DNA from 4 places in the Ensifer sp. LBL genome. Region 2 is predicted to be linked to each of the others. Evidence: predicted binding sites of a transcription regulator. Region 2 holds the regulator's gene; each other region holds the start of a gene.
What was found. The regulator PhoB, encoded in region 2, activates phosphate uptake and scavenging genes when phosphate is short. The targets are predictions, from matches to a motif close to TGTCATNNANCTGTCAT.

Region 1 (3,064 bases), 720 kb from region 2:
CAGTGCCGTCTTCGTCGAACTTGGCGACGTAGAGCGTGCCCTCGTCGAAGAGGTCCATGTTGGCGGCGCGGTCGTCAGGGTTGAAGGTGCCCTTGGTCACGAACTTGTAGACATAGTCGTAGCGTTCATCGTCGCCGGAATAGAGCACGACGCGACCGTCCTTGTTGACGATCGATTCGCAGCCTTCGTGCTTGAAGCGGCCGAGAGCCGTGCGCTTCTTCGGCACCGAGGTCGGGTCCAGCGCATCGACCTCGACGATCCAGCCGAAGCGGTTGGCTTCGTTCGGCTCCTTGGAGACGTCGAAACGGTCGTAGAAGGACGCCCATTCATACTGGCCGCCCGGTGCGCCCAGCCTCTTCAGCTGCTTGTATTCCGGATGGTCCTCGGCGATCTCGCCGCCGAAGTAGCCGTTGAAGTTTTCCTCGGCCATCATGTAGGTGCCCCAGGCGGTGACGCCGCCGGCGCAGTTGTTGAGCGTGCCGAACACCTTTTTGCCGGTCGGGTCGGAGGGCGTCTTCAGGCGGTCGTGGCCGGCGGCAGGGCCTGTGATCTGCATCTCGGTGTTGACGGTGATACGGCGGTTGTTCTTGCCGTCGAGAACCGGCTGCCATTTGCCGTCGACCTTGCGGATCTCGATGATCGTGCCGCCATGGGCCGCCATCTCGATGTCGACCAGCTCCTTGCTGTATTCGCCGAGAACGACTTTCTCTTCCTCGACTTCCTTGCCGTCCTTGGTCACCTTTTCCTTCACGACGCTGGCGAAGGCCGGGAACATCAGCTCGGCATTGGTGTATTCGTGGTTGACGACGAGCAGGCCGTGGTCGGCGCTGCCGTCGAGCGGGATGAAGCCGACATAGTCGTTGTTGTAGCCGAACAGCTTTTCCTGGGCGGCGGCCGTCTGGTTCTTCGGGTCGAACTCCGGGCTGTCGGCGAAGATCTTGTCGCCCCAGCGAAGCAGGACGTCTGCATCATAACCTTCGGCGACATGGTGCTTCTCGTCGACGCCGGCTTCGATCTCGGTGAAGTCGAACTGTGAACCGTCCTCGGCGCGTGCCTCTTCGGCGGTCAGGAGAGCGAGCGGGCTGACGGTGGTCGAGATCGCGGCAACGGCCAGCGAGCCGCCGATGAACGAGCGGCGCGAGAAGCGGCGATGGATGATGTCGCCCATCGTCGGATTGGTGGAACAGTTGTGGCCGACATCTTCCAGCTCTTCCCTGCGTTCCGTCAGCGTCTTGAATTCGGTCTCTTCCGTCTGGGCGAGATGCTTGTCCATGATCGGGTCTCCTGGTTGAACGATGGAAACCACCGCGCGAGGCAGCGGTGTTCATCCGCCTGTACCAGCTGCCCGATGACAGTTCTGCGACATTTCCGTGAAGAGATTACAGCGCTCGGCCGTCTATAGATTTGGCGCTTGCACAAAAGTCTGTATGGTTGCGCGCGCCGGCGATTGCGACTGCCAGGAGAAAGTATGTTCGAACTTATTGCTTTAGCTGCCTTTATTCTGGCCCTATCCGCCTATCTCGGCAACCGCAGGACGACCGAGCGCCTTGGTGCCGAACTGGGCGCTCTCAAGGCGGAGATCGTCGCGCTGAAGGCCGCGCCGGGCGATCGCGCTCCGGCCGAAGGAGCGACCGAGGCGCTTACGGCGGCGGACGAATTGCCGGCTGTGCCGGAGACGCTGGGGCCAGAGACGCTGGGGCGGGAGACGTTGGACGATGCTGCTGCCGCCATGTCGGCCAGCGCGCGCGAAGGCGCCCGGATTTTCGGCGATGCAGAGGGAACCGCGGCCGAAATCGAGGGCGAGGAGACGATCGCTGCCAGCATGGAAGCACCGCAGCCGGTCGCAACGGCACCCCGTCAGACCGAGAGCCTGGAAAGCCGTCTCGGCGCCCGGTGGGCCGTCTGGGTTGGCGGCATCGCATTGGCGCTCGGCGGCGTCTTCATGGTCAAGTACTCGATCGACGCCGGCCTGCTGAGCCCGGCGGTTCGCCTGACGCTTGCCGCTTTGTTCGGCCTCCTGCTGATGGCGGCGGGCGAGGTCATCCGTCGGCGCGCGGTGCCCGTGATCGCCAACGAATTCCAGAATGCCATGATCCCCGGCATTCTGACGGCCGCCGGTGCCGTCACACTCTTCGGGGTCGCCTATGCCGCCTATGGCATCTACGACTATATCGGCACGGGCACGGCCTTCGTTCTCTTGGCGGCGATTTCGCTTGCGACCGTCGGCCTGTCGCTGCTGCATGGGCAGGCGCTCGCTGGCCTCGGCCTGCTTGCCTCGCTCGCAACGCCGCTGCTCGTCTCGAGCAATGAACCGCGCCCCTGGGTGCTCTTCGGCTTCCTCTCGATCGTGTGGCTCGCGACCTTGCTTGCGTCGCGCCTGCGCAGCTGGACCGTCGTTCCGACCTTGGCCAATGCGGGCGTCGGGCTTTGGGGCCTGGCCTACATCACCGCCGTCGCGCCATTCGAACCGCGGCCGGTCGCCTTTGCGCTGCTGGTGATGATCGTTGGCGTCGGCCTCATCTGGCCGGGCGTCACGGAAGCGGCGCCTGCGCCCGAAGCGCCAGAAGGGGCCGAGCGACGCGGCGCCGTTGCCGGTCCCTGGGAGCGGCTGTTCATCCCGCCGCATGCGGCCATCTCCATTTCGGCTGCCGTTGCCGCCACCGTGCTTGCGCTCCTTCTCATCAGCCCGGCGGTGGCCGCGGTCGAATATCCGGTGACGGAGTTTGCCGTCGTCATTGCGGCGCTGGCAGCCCTGGGGGCCTGGCGGCCGACGGCCGTGTACCCCGCCGCGCTTTCGGCGGTCGGCGCTGTCGCTGGCGTCTGGAGCCTGACGGCGCTGAGCGGCGTGCTCGCCTATCTCGATCCTTCGCTGGCCGATGCCCTTCCGGCTGTCGTCCTGCCCGGGCGCACCGCCATGTTCACCGCTATGCTGCTTGCTGCGCTGTTTATCGGCCTCGGTGGTTTCGTGTTGTCGCGCCGGCTCGTCGCCCATCCGCAATATTCGACGCTCTGGGCGGGCATTGCCGCGGTCGTTCCGATCGCGCTTGTCGCCATGTCGTTCCTG
Region 2 (3,064 bases):
GCGCTTCGACGAGGTGGGGATGCGCGTGGCCGAGCGAATTCACGGCAACACCAGCGCCGAAATCGAGATAACGCGTACCGTCTTCAGCGATCAGCCAGGCGCCCTCTCCTCGCTCGAAACGCAACGGCGCGCGCATGTAGGTATCGTAAAGCGGCGTTGTTGCAGTCATGCGAGGCTCTCCTTCACTCCAGATCGACATCGATCCCGCGCCTCACGCGGGCCGATAAAAATCAAAAATGCCGCCTTTCGGCGGCGCAGGCACTATTCCCATTTCGCGCTGCAATGTCAACAAAACCAAGCCTTGCAGCGCAACATGAAGGGTCGATTCCTGGCAGCAGAAAAATCGTCCGGGAGGGCTTGCAAAAATGCAACGCCGGCCGAGCAAGTTGGGGAAAACTACGAAATCGATTCGGCCTGATTCCCGGGACTCTTGCCACAGAGTCCAGCGGTCAGTACGTTAACATTCAATTACTAGACGCATGCGGCGGACCTAGTCACCAAAAGAGTTATCGCGTTTGCAACCCCGGGGTTCAGCCGGGGTGCGGTGAGGGATTCTGCCATCCCCAACGCTGAGAACGGAGAGTGCAGAAATGAACTGGACTGACGAGCGGGTGGAGAAACTGAAGAAGCTTTGGTCCGAGGGCCTGAGCGCGAGCCAGATCGCGGCACAGCTCGGCGGCGTCAGCCGTAACGCTGTCATCGGCAAGGTTCACCGCCTGAGCCTGCCAGGTCGCGCCAAGGCCGGCGGTAGCACCACGACGGCGGCCCGTCCGAAGCGCCCGACTTCGGCACCGCGTGCGCCGAACTACGCTTCGCGCGTTTCGGCCCGCCCGGTTGCACGCGCGGCCGGCGCTGTCGTTCTCAAGGAAGAAATCGAAGTCGATCTCGTTGCCGAGCAGGATTTCAGCACCCGGACCGACGTTGTCGTGCCGATGTCGCGCCGCCTCGAGCTGACCCAGCTCACCGAGCGCACCTGCAAGTGGCCGATCGGCGACCCGCTGAAGGAAGAGTTTCACTTCTGCGGCAACGATTCCCCGGAATCCTCGCCTTACTGCACCTTCCATGCGCGGTTGGCCTACCAGCCGTCGGGTGAGCGCCGCAGGGCCCGCTAAGAAGCCGGACAGCATCAATAAAAAAGGGGCCGATCGGCCCCTTTTTTTGTTGGCGACTCCCGGATCTGTCAGCTTTCGAGCGAATAGCCGGCGCCGCGAACGGTGCGGATAACGTCCGGCATGTTCGAGAAATTCAGAGCCTTGCGCAGGCGACCGACATGCACGTCGACGGTGCGTTCGTCGACATAGATGTCATGGCCCCAGACGCCATCCAGAAGCTGCGAGCGCGAGAAGACGCGGCCCGGCGAGGACATCAAGAACTCCAGAAGACGAAACTCGGTCGGGCCGAGGCGCACTTCGCGGCTGCGGCGGTGAACGCGATGGGTCTCGCGGTCGAGTTCGATGTCGCCGCAGCGAAGCAGCGTCGACAGGACCTCGGGCTTTGCCCGGCGCAGCATCGCCTTGACGCGCGCCATCAGCTCCGGCGTGGAGAATGGCTTGACCACATAGTCGTCGGCGCCGGTCGCCAAACCCCGGACGCGCTCGCTTTCCTCGCCGCGCGCCGTCAGCATGATGATCGGCAGGCGCTCCGTCTCGGGGCGCTGGCGCAGCCGGCGGCAAAGCTCGATGCCGGAAACACCGGGCAGCATCCAGTCGAGGATGAGCAGGTCGGGCAGCCGCTCCTGAAGCCGGATCTCCGCCTCGTCGCCCCTCAGGATCGTGTCGACGTCGAAGCCCTCGGCTTCCAGATTGTAACGCAGCAGAACGCTCAGCGCCTCTTCGTCTTCGACTACGGCGATTTTTGGCAACATCAGGTAACGTCTCCTTACCGCGGGCGACCCTTGGGCTCATCGGCCCGGCCGGCGCTCAGACACTCTAAATCTGGAGCACGTCCGCCGATTTCAAAGGCGGGGCGAAAACCGCGTGCTTCAGATACAGGAATTCGGGGCCGCGACCGAAGCCGCGACCGGATCAGATTTCAAAGGGCATGCATGCTTACGGCGCGCTCGGCGCTCAGTCGTTGACCGAGCCCAGTGTCGAAGTGGTGTCATCCTTCGGACGCTCGCCTTCCGGCTGAGCACCCGTCGCCATGTAATAGATCGTCTCAGCGATATTGGTCGCGTGGTCGCCGATGCGCTCGATGTTCTTGGCGCAGAACAGAAGATGCGTGCAGGGCGTGATGTTGCGCGGATCTTCCATCATGTAGGTCAGAAGCTCGCGGAACAGCGAGGTGTAGATCGCATCGATCTCCTCGTCGCGCTCGCGGATGCTGTTGGCCTTCTCCGGCGAGCGCGAAGCGTAGACGTCGAGCACTTCCTTGAGCTGGACCAGAGCCAGCTCTGCCAGGTGCTCCAGGCCGCGGGCGAGCTTGCGCGGAATGCCGGATCCGGCAACCGCGATCACGCGCTTGGCGGTGTTCTTGCCAAGGTCGCCGACGCGTTCCAGATCGGAGGCGATGCGGATCGAACCCATGATCTCGCGCAGGTCGGCGGCGACCGGCTGGCGCTTGGCGATGGTGACGATCGCCTTCTCGCCGATCTGGCGCTCGGCGTCGTCGAGAACGGTGTCGTCCGAGATCACCTTCTGCGCGAGAGCGAGGTCGGAATTGACCAGCGCGCGAACGGATTCGGCGACCATCTGCTCGGCGAGACCGCCCATCTCCGAGATGCGGCGCGTCAGGTACTTCAGTTCTTCGTCATAGGCGGACATGATATGCATGGACATGATCGTCGATCCTTACGGGCGCTTTGCAGTTACTGTTGCAGCCTTATGCGGCCTCAGCCGAAGCGGCCCATGATGTAATCCTGGGTGCGCTGGTCATCCGGATTGGTGAACATCTTGTCGGTGTCGTTCTCCTCGACGAGATTGCCGAGGTGGAACATGGCGGTGCGCTGCGAAACGCGGGCGGCCTGCTGCATCGAATGGGTCACGATGACAATCGTGAAGTTCGTGCGCAGTTCGTGGATGAGTTCCTCGACCTTGGCCGTCGCGATCGGGTCGAGCGCAGAGCA
Region 3 (3,064 bases), on a different contig from region 2:
CAAGCCGGCCCATGAAGTCGTTCAGCGCCGAGATCAGCGCGCTCACCTCCCTTGGCACCGGGCCGGAGACCGGGCTCAGATCAGACGAGGCTCGGTGGCGCAAATCGGCCTCGACCGTTCTCAGCGGTGCGAAAGCCTGGCGGACCGCCAGCCAGATCAGCAGGAATGCCAGCACGGATACGGCGATTGCGGGAAGGGCCGCATTGAAGGTCAGGTGCAGCCCGAGCTGATCGCGCGCCTCGCGGGTCTCGCCGACGAGAACGTCGACCCAGCCGCCGCCGGCTGCGTCGGTGCTGTAGCGGGCGACGGCGGCGATGCGGATCCGCTCGCCCCTGTAGGTGCTGTCGGCCAGCCGCAACTGCGGTCCCGTCCCGTGCGGGATCTCCAGACCGAGGATCGGCGAGCCGGTGATGATCGTGCCGTCGGGGGCGGCCACCCGATAGAAGATGCGATTGAGCCGGGATGTGCCGAGGATGGCGAAGGCGGAATGCGGCAGGTCGACGCTTGCGGTGCCGTCCTCGATCGAGACCGTGTCGGCAATCGAAAGTGCGGCCGCGCCGAGCACGCGGTCGAAGGCTTCTTCGGCTGCGTTGTGTGCATTCCAGCGCACCATCCAGAACAGGAAAAGCCCGATGATGATGAGCAGGGCAGCGCCGCTGAACAGGATGCGGCGCTCGATCGAATAGTCAGACCGCACCGCTTGCGCCGCCCCCGGTGCGCTGGCGCAGCATGTAGCCCACGCCGCGATGCGTGACGATCTCGATGTCGCAGTCCTCGAGCTTCCGGCGCACCCGGGAAACCAGCAACTCGACGGCATTCGGCGTGCCCGTGTCCTCATAGCCGAAGAGCTTTACGACCAGCTGCTCCTTGTTGACCGTCGTGCCGGCGCGGGTCGCCAAGGCCTCCAGCACGTCGAATTCGCGGCGGCCGAGGTCGAGCGGGCGGCCTTCGAGCATCACCGCGCGGGCCGAAAGGTCGATGGAGATCGAGCCCAAGCGCAGAACCGATTGCGCCGCTCCCAGGTGCCGGCGGGAGACGGCCCGGATGCGCGCGACGAGCTCGTGTAGGTCGAAGGGTTTGACCAGATAGTCGTCAGCGCCTAATTCGAGCAGGTCGACCTTGTCGGCCACCTGGTTGCGGGCGGTGATGACGATGACGGGACGCGTCAACCCACCCTGGCGCATGGCACTCAGGATGGCGAAGCCGTCCCGCTTCGGCAGGTTGATGTCGAGGATCACCAGATCGTGCGAGGCGTTGAGGGCGAGCCGCTCTCCTTCCGCGCCGTCGAACGCGGTCGTGACCTCGTAGCCTTCCTTTTCCAGGCGCATGGAAATGGCAAAGGCGATGTCGGGGGTGTCTTCGATCAGGAGAATGCGCATCGCGTTTCCAGGTGACAGGATTGTGACAGTGATACTCCCATACACAGATCAAAAGCAGATGAGAACTATGAAGCTTTCGCCGGGAGAGCGGAGCTTCGGGGAGGGGTAGACATGAACGCGCACAGGCTGTTTTTGGCCGGCCTCGCATTGGCGTGCGTGCTGCTGTTGCCCGTGTCGACAACGGCGAAAGCCGGTTGCGGGACAAGCCCCGATCTCGACGAGCGCTACTGCGACGCCGACAAGGACTTCGTTGCCGATGCGCCGACAGACCCTTCGAAATGGCGGGATCCGCAGACGCTCGTCTGGGCCTATGCTCCGATCGAGGAGCCGGCCATCTATGCCAGCCTGTTCAAGGATTTCACCACCCATCTCGGCGCCTGTCTCGGCCGCCAGATCGTCTATTACCCGGTGCAGTCGAGCAAGGCGGAGATCGAAGCCATGCGCTCCGGGCGGTTGCACTTCGCCGGCTTTTCGACCGGACCGACGGTCGAGGCGGTCAACCGCGCCGGCGCCGTTCCCTTTGCCGCGAAAGGCATCGGAAAGGTAGTGCGCGGCTACAATCTGATTGCCATCGTTCGCGCGGACTCCCCGTTCAAGACGCTCTCTGATCTCAAGGGGCGGCGCGTGGCGCACGCGTCCGCGTTCTCGAACTCAGGGCATCTGGCGCCGCGCGCGCTTTTCCCGGGCGAAGGCCTGAGCCCGGGGGAGGACTATGCGCCGATCATGTCCGGCGGTCATGACAAGTCCATTCTCGGCGTGATCTCGGGTGACTACGACATGGCGGCCGTCGCGTCCGACGTGTTGGAACGTTTGATTGAGCGGCGGATGGTCAAGCGCGAAGACCTCCGCGTCATCTTCACCAGCGGCATCTTTCCGACGTCGTCCTTTGCCTATGCGCATGATCTCGCCCCGCCGCTGGTCGCGGCGATGAAGCGGTGTTTCTTCGACTTTGAGTTCACCGCGGAAATGAAGAGCGAGTTTCACGGCGACGAGCGCTTCCTGCCGATCCGCTACGATCGGGATTGGGCAAGCGTGCGCGAGGTCATCGACAAGGCCGGCGCTTCCACTTTCTGACCTCATCCAACAGCCCGACGGGAGACCGATGCGCCGCGTGCGCAGGCCCTGTCGCGCGCCTACCACAAACGTCACCGCAGGCCGGGCCAACCCGCCCGAGGCTGCTGTGCGGCTTCCAACCCACGGGATTGCTATGCGAAACTTTGGCAAAGCCATTTACAACTACAGGGTCCACAACCAGGACCCCACCACGATGGTGGGCGTCGGTCTGGTCGTGCTGTTCGCCTATCTGATTGCCGCGCCCATCCTGCTTCTGCTTTCGGATGCGTTCTTCGTGCAGTTCGCCGACCAGGCCCGCTCCGGGCAATCGATGGGCGAGCTGACGCTTTACTATTTCAACCGCGTCTTCCTGTCGAAGATCGCCACCGACGTCTTCTGGCAGCCGCTTTTCCACACCGGGACCATAGCCCTCGGTGCGATCGCGGTCGCGCTGGTGGTCGGCATCCCGATGGCCTGGCTGATCAGCCGAACCGACATGCCCGGCAAGAAGTGGTTCGCCACCGTTCTGATCATCCCCTACATGCTGCCGTCCTGGACCTTTGCTCTTGCGTGGCAGACGCTCTTCAAGAACCGGACCACCGGTGGACAGCCGAGCTGGATGGAAGCGCTCG
Region 4 (3,064 bases), on a different contig from region 2:
TTTCGTCGGCTTCCGTCGTCTGGCCGAGCAGACGTTCCAGCAGCGCCTCGACGGTGCGGGCATTGGCGGCGAGGCGACGGGTAAAAGGCGATGGTTCCTGGCTCATGCGCGCTCTTTGACATGGGCGAAGAGGGCTTTCAACGGGGATTCGTGTCGCAGCCGCGCGCTTTCCCTGGGACAGCCGCCTGCACGCCTTGCCTTTTGCCAGAAAGCCCGTTCAACTCTGCCTGCGCATGCACTAAGAGAAGCGGATGGACAGCGAGGTGAACAGTCAGGCCGCGAACGTCGTTCCGGAAGCGCGCGAGGAGGGCGAAGTGCCTTCCAGTCGCTGGTCTTCGCTTCGCCGGACGTTGCGCACGCGCCGCCGCCAGATCGTGCTCGCCGTGCTTGGCCTGCTCGTCCTTCCTTACGCACTGATCGTTCTCTATCTGGTGGAGTTCATCCATCCCGTCTCGACGCTGATGCTGCGCGATCTCGTGCTGCTGCGCGGCTACGATCGGCAATGGGTCGAGTTCGATGATATCGCCCCGGTTCTGGTGCAGTCGGTGATGATGTCGGAGGACGGGCAGTTTTGCGCGCATGACGGCGTCGACTGGGGCCAGATGCGGGGCGTGGTCGAGGATGCGCTCGAAGGGGAATCCACCCGTGGCGCCAGCACCATTCCGATGCAGACGGTCAAGAACCTCTATCTCTGGAACGGTCGCTCCTTCCTGCGCAAGGGCATGGAACTGCCGCTGGCGGTCGCCGCCGACTTCGTCTGGAGCAAGCGGCGGATGATGGAGATCTATCTCAATATCGCCGAATGGGGCGACGGGATCTATGGTATCGAGGCGGCTGCCCGCCACCATTTCGGGGTTTCGGCGTCGAAGCTTTCGCGACGGCAGGCGGCGCTGCTTGCTGTCTCGCTGCCCAATCCGAAGGAGCGCAACGCCGGCAAGCCGGGCCGCGGGCTGAAGCGCCTGGCGAATCTGATCGAGCGCCGCGCCAGCCGCTCCGGCGGTTACATCACCTGCCTTTATAATTAGGATCAGACCTTTTCATTGGATGGGCTCACTGGGCGATGTCATGCTCGCGTTGTAGAGTTCTGCCATCTCGGCCTCTCTCCCCTTGAAAGGCCCGATCGCTCCATGACCATGATTTCCCCCTCGCTTCTCGCCTTTGGCCGCAACGCCAATCATGCCCCGCCGAGACATCTCGGAACGCGCTACGACACCGAAGGCCGCTTCCTTTCGGAACCGGGCAACACCGTCGTCTCCCACGTCACTGCCGGGTCGCCGTCCGAGGCCGCCGTGCTTGGCGTGCGCGACCGGTTGATGGCGATGCCCGAGGCGCGGCAGTTCGCCTTTACCGCGCCCTCCAGCCTGCACATGACGGTCTTCCAGGGCATCATCGAACACCGCCGGAAGCTTCCTTACTGGCCGGCTGACATGTCGCTCGATACGCCGATCGAGGTGATGACCGCGCATTACCGCGAACAGCTCGCGAATTTTGTGCCGCTGGAGCCGTTCCGCGCCCGCGTGACCGAGATCACCCCGACGGGCCTTGCGCTCGAAGGCGACAGTGCCGCCGATCGCGCCTGTCTCAAGGCCTGGCGCGACGCCTTCGCAGACGCCTTCGGCTACCGCCATCCTGATCATGACGATTACGAATTCCACATCACCTATGCCTACCCCGTCGATTGGCTCGACGATTCTGCGCTACCGCGCTGGCAGATGATGCTGGACGAACAGCTCGCTTTTCTGCGCGAGCAGGTGCCGGTGATCGCGCTCGATCCACCCGCCTTCTGCTCGTTCGAGGACATGAACCATTTCGAGGAACTGATCGTTTTCTCGGAGAGACCAGCAACCAAGGAACGGAAATGACCGGACTTACGCTTTTTGTCGGCAACAAGAACTATTCGTCCTGGTCGATGCGGCCATGGATCGCGATGACGGCGGCAGGCATCGCCTTCGACGAGGTGGTCATCCCCTTCGACTTCGCCGCGGGTAACCCGGACATTCGCGCGGTCTCGCCGACGGGAAAGGTGCCGTTGCTTAGGCATGGCGATTTCCTTGTCTGGGAATCGCTGGCGATCATCGACTACGTCGCCGAGCTTTTTCCCGATGCAGGGCTATGGCCGGCCGACCGTCAGGCGCGCGCCCGGGCGCGCAGCTATTCGATGGAAATGCTCTCCGGTTTCAGGGCGTTGCGCGGCGCCTGCCCGATGAATGTCCGCCGGGCGAAGAAGGCGCTGGACGTTGCCGAGGACGTCCGCGCGGATGTCGCCCGCATCGAGACGATCTGGCGGCAGGCGCTCGCCCAATCCGGCGGTCCGTTCCTCTTTGGCGCCTTCACCGCGGCCGATGCGATGTACGCACCTGTGGTCAACCGCTTCGATGTCTATGATCTCGTTGCGGATCCAGAAACGCTCGGCTACATGAACCGCGTAAAGGCACATCCGGCGTTCCTGAAATGGGAAGAAGCTGCCCGCGCAGAGCCTTGGGTCGTCATCGAAGACGAGGTCTGAAAAGGTCGAGTCGAAAAATTGCCCGTGGGGACTGGTCAAACAGCAGCTGGCCATGTATAAGCGCGCCAAATTTCCGTGATTAACATCTGTTTTACACGGCCATTTCGGCTGCTGAACAGTGTTTGCCCGATAAGTGGAGAATGAAATGGCTGTACCTAAAAGAAAAACGAGCCCGTCCAAGCGTGGCATGCGCCGTTCGGCTGACGCTCTGAAGACCCCGACCTACGTCGAAGACAAGAACTCCGGCGAACTGCGTCGCCCGCACCACATCGACCTGAAGACCGGCATGTACCGTGGCCGTCAGGTTCTGACCCCGAAGGAAAGCGCATAAGCGTTTCCGTTCGCGGATTAGGTTCAAAGGGCTGGCTCTGCCGGCCCTTTTGTTTTGCATCTGACATGATCTTGCTTGGACGCCGTGGTATCGCTGGCGCCTTGCGTGACAACGCCGCACGAACATGGTCCCCCATAAACGCGGTCAAGGAGTTCTGATGCTTGCTGCCATACCGCTGCTGATCCTGCCTTTTGCAATCTACAATCTCGCGATGATCGGTATGTTCG

Region 1: OKW20_RS01355 (PhoX family protein) is a predicted target of PhoB. The motif match lies at 1,349-1,365, and genes of this name have one in related genera.
Region 3: phnD (phosphate/phosphite/phosphonate ABC transporter substrate-binding protein) is a predicted target of PhoB. The motif match lies at 1,391-1,407, and genes of this name have one in related genera.
Region 4: OKW20_RS23915 (DUF1868 domain-containing protein) is a predicted target of PhoB. The motif match lies at 1,062-1,078, and genes of this name have one in related genera.

The regions. Positions count from the first base shown of each region.
Region 1 is NZ_JBNDJY010000001.1:276,770-279,833, reverse strand. It holds gene OKW20_RS01355 (PhoX family protein) at 1-1,273, opposite strand, end outside; gene OKW20_RS01350 (DUF2339 domain-containing protein) at 1,469-3,064, shown strand, end outside.
Region 2 is NZ_JBNDJY010000001.1:1,001,103-1,004,166, forward strand. It holds gene OKW20_RS04890 (aspartate aminotransferase family protein) at 1-169, opposite strand, end outside; gene OKW20_RS04895 (GcrA family cell cycle regulator) at 591-1,112, shown strand; gene phoB (phosphate regulon transcriptional regulator PhoB) at 1,181-1,864, opposite strand; gene phoU (phosphate signaling complex protein PhoU) at 2,067-2,780, opposite strand; gene pstB (phosphate ABC transporter ATP-binding protein PstB) at 2,831-3,064, opposite strand, start outside.
Region 3 is NZ_JBNDJY010000011.1:15,568-18,631, reverse strand. It holds gene OKW20_RS30320 (sensor histidine kinase N-terminal domain-containing protein) at 1-697, opposite strand, end outside; gene OKW20_RS30315 (response regulator transcription factor) at 687-1,379, opposite strand; gene phnD (phosphate/phosphite/phosphonate ABC transporter substrate-binding protein) at 1,491-2,453, shown strand; gene OKW20_RS30305 (ABC transporter permease) at 2,587-3,064, shown strand, end outside.
Region 4 is NZ_JBNDJY010000006.1:180,254-183,317, forward strand. It holds gene OKW20_RS23905 (polyprenyl synthetase family protein) at 1-106, opposite strand, end outside; gene mtgA (monofunctional biosynthetic peptidoglycan transglycosylase) at 252-1,025, shown strand; gene OKW20_RS23915 (DUF1868 domain-containing protein) at 1,128-1,862, shown strand; gene OKW20_RS23920 (glutathione S-transferase family protein) at 1,859-2,506, shown strand; gene rpmF (50S ribosomal protein L32) at 2,652-2,837, shown strand; gene OKW20_RS23930 (hypothetical protein) at 2,995-3,064, shown strand, end outside.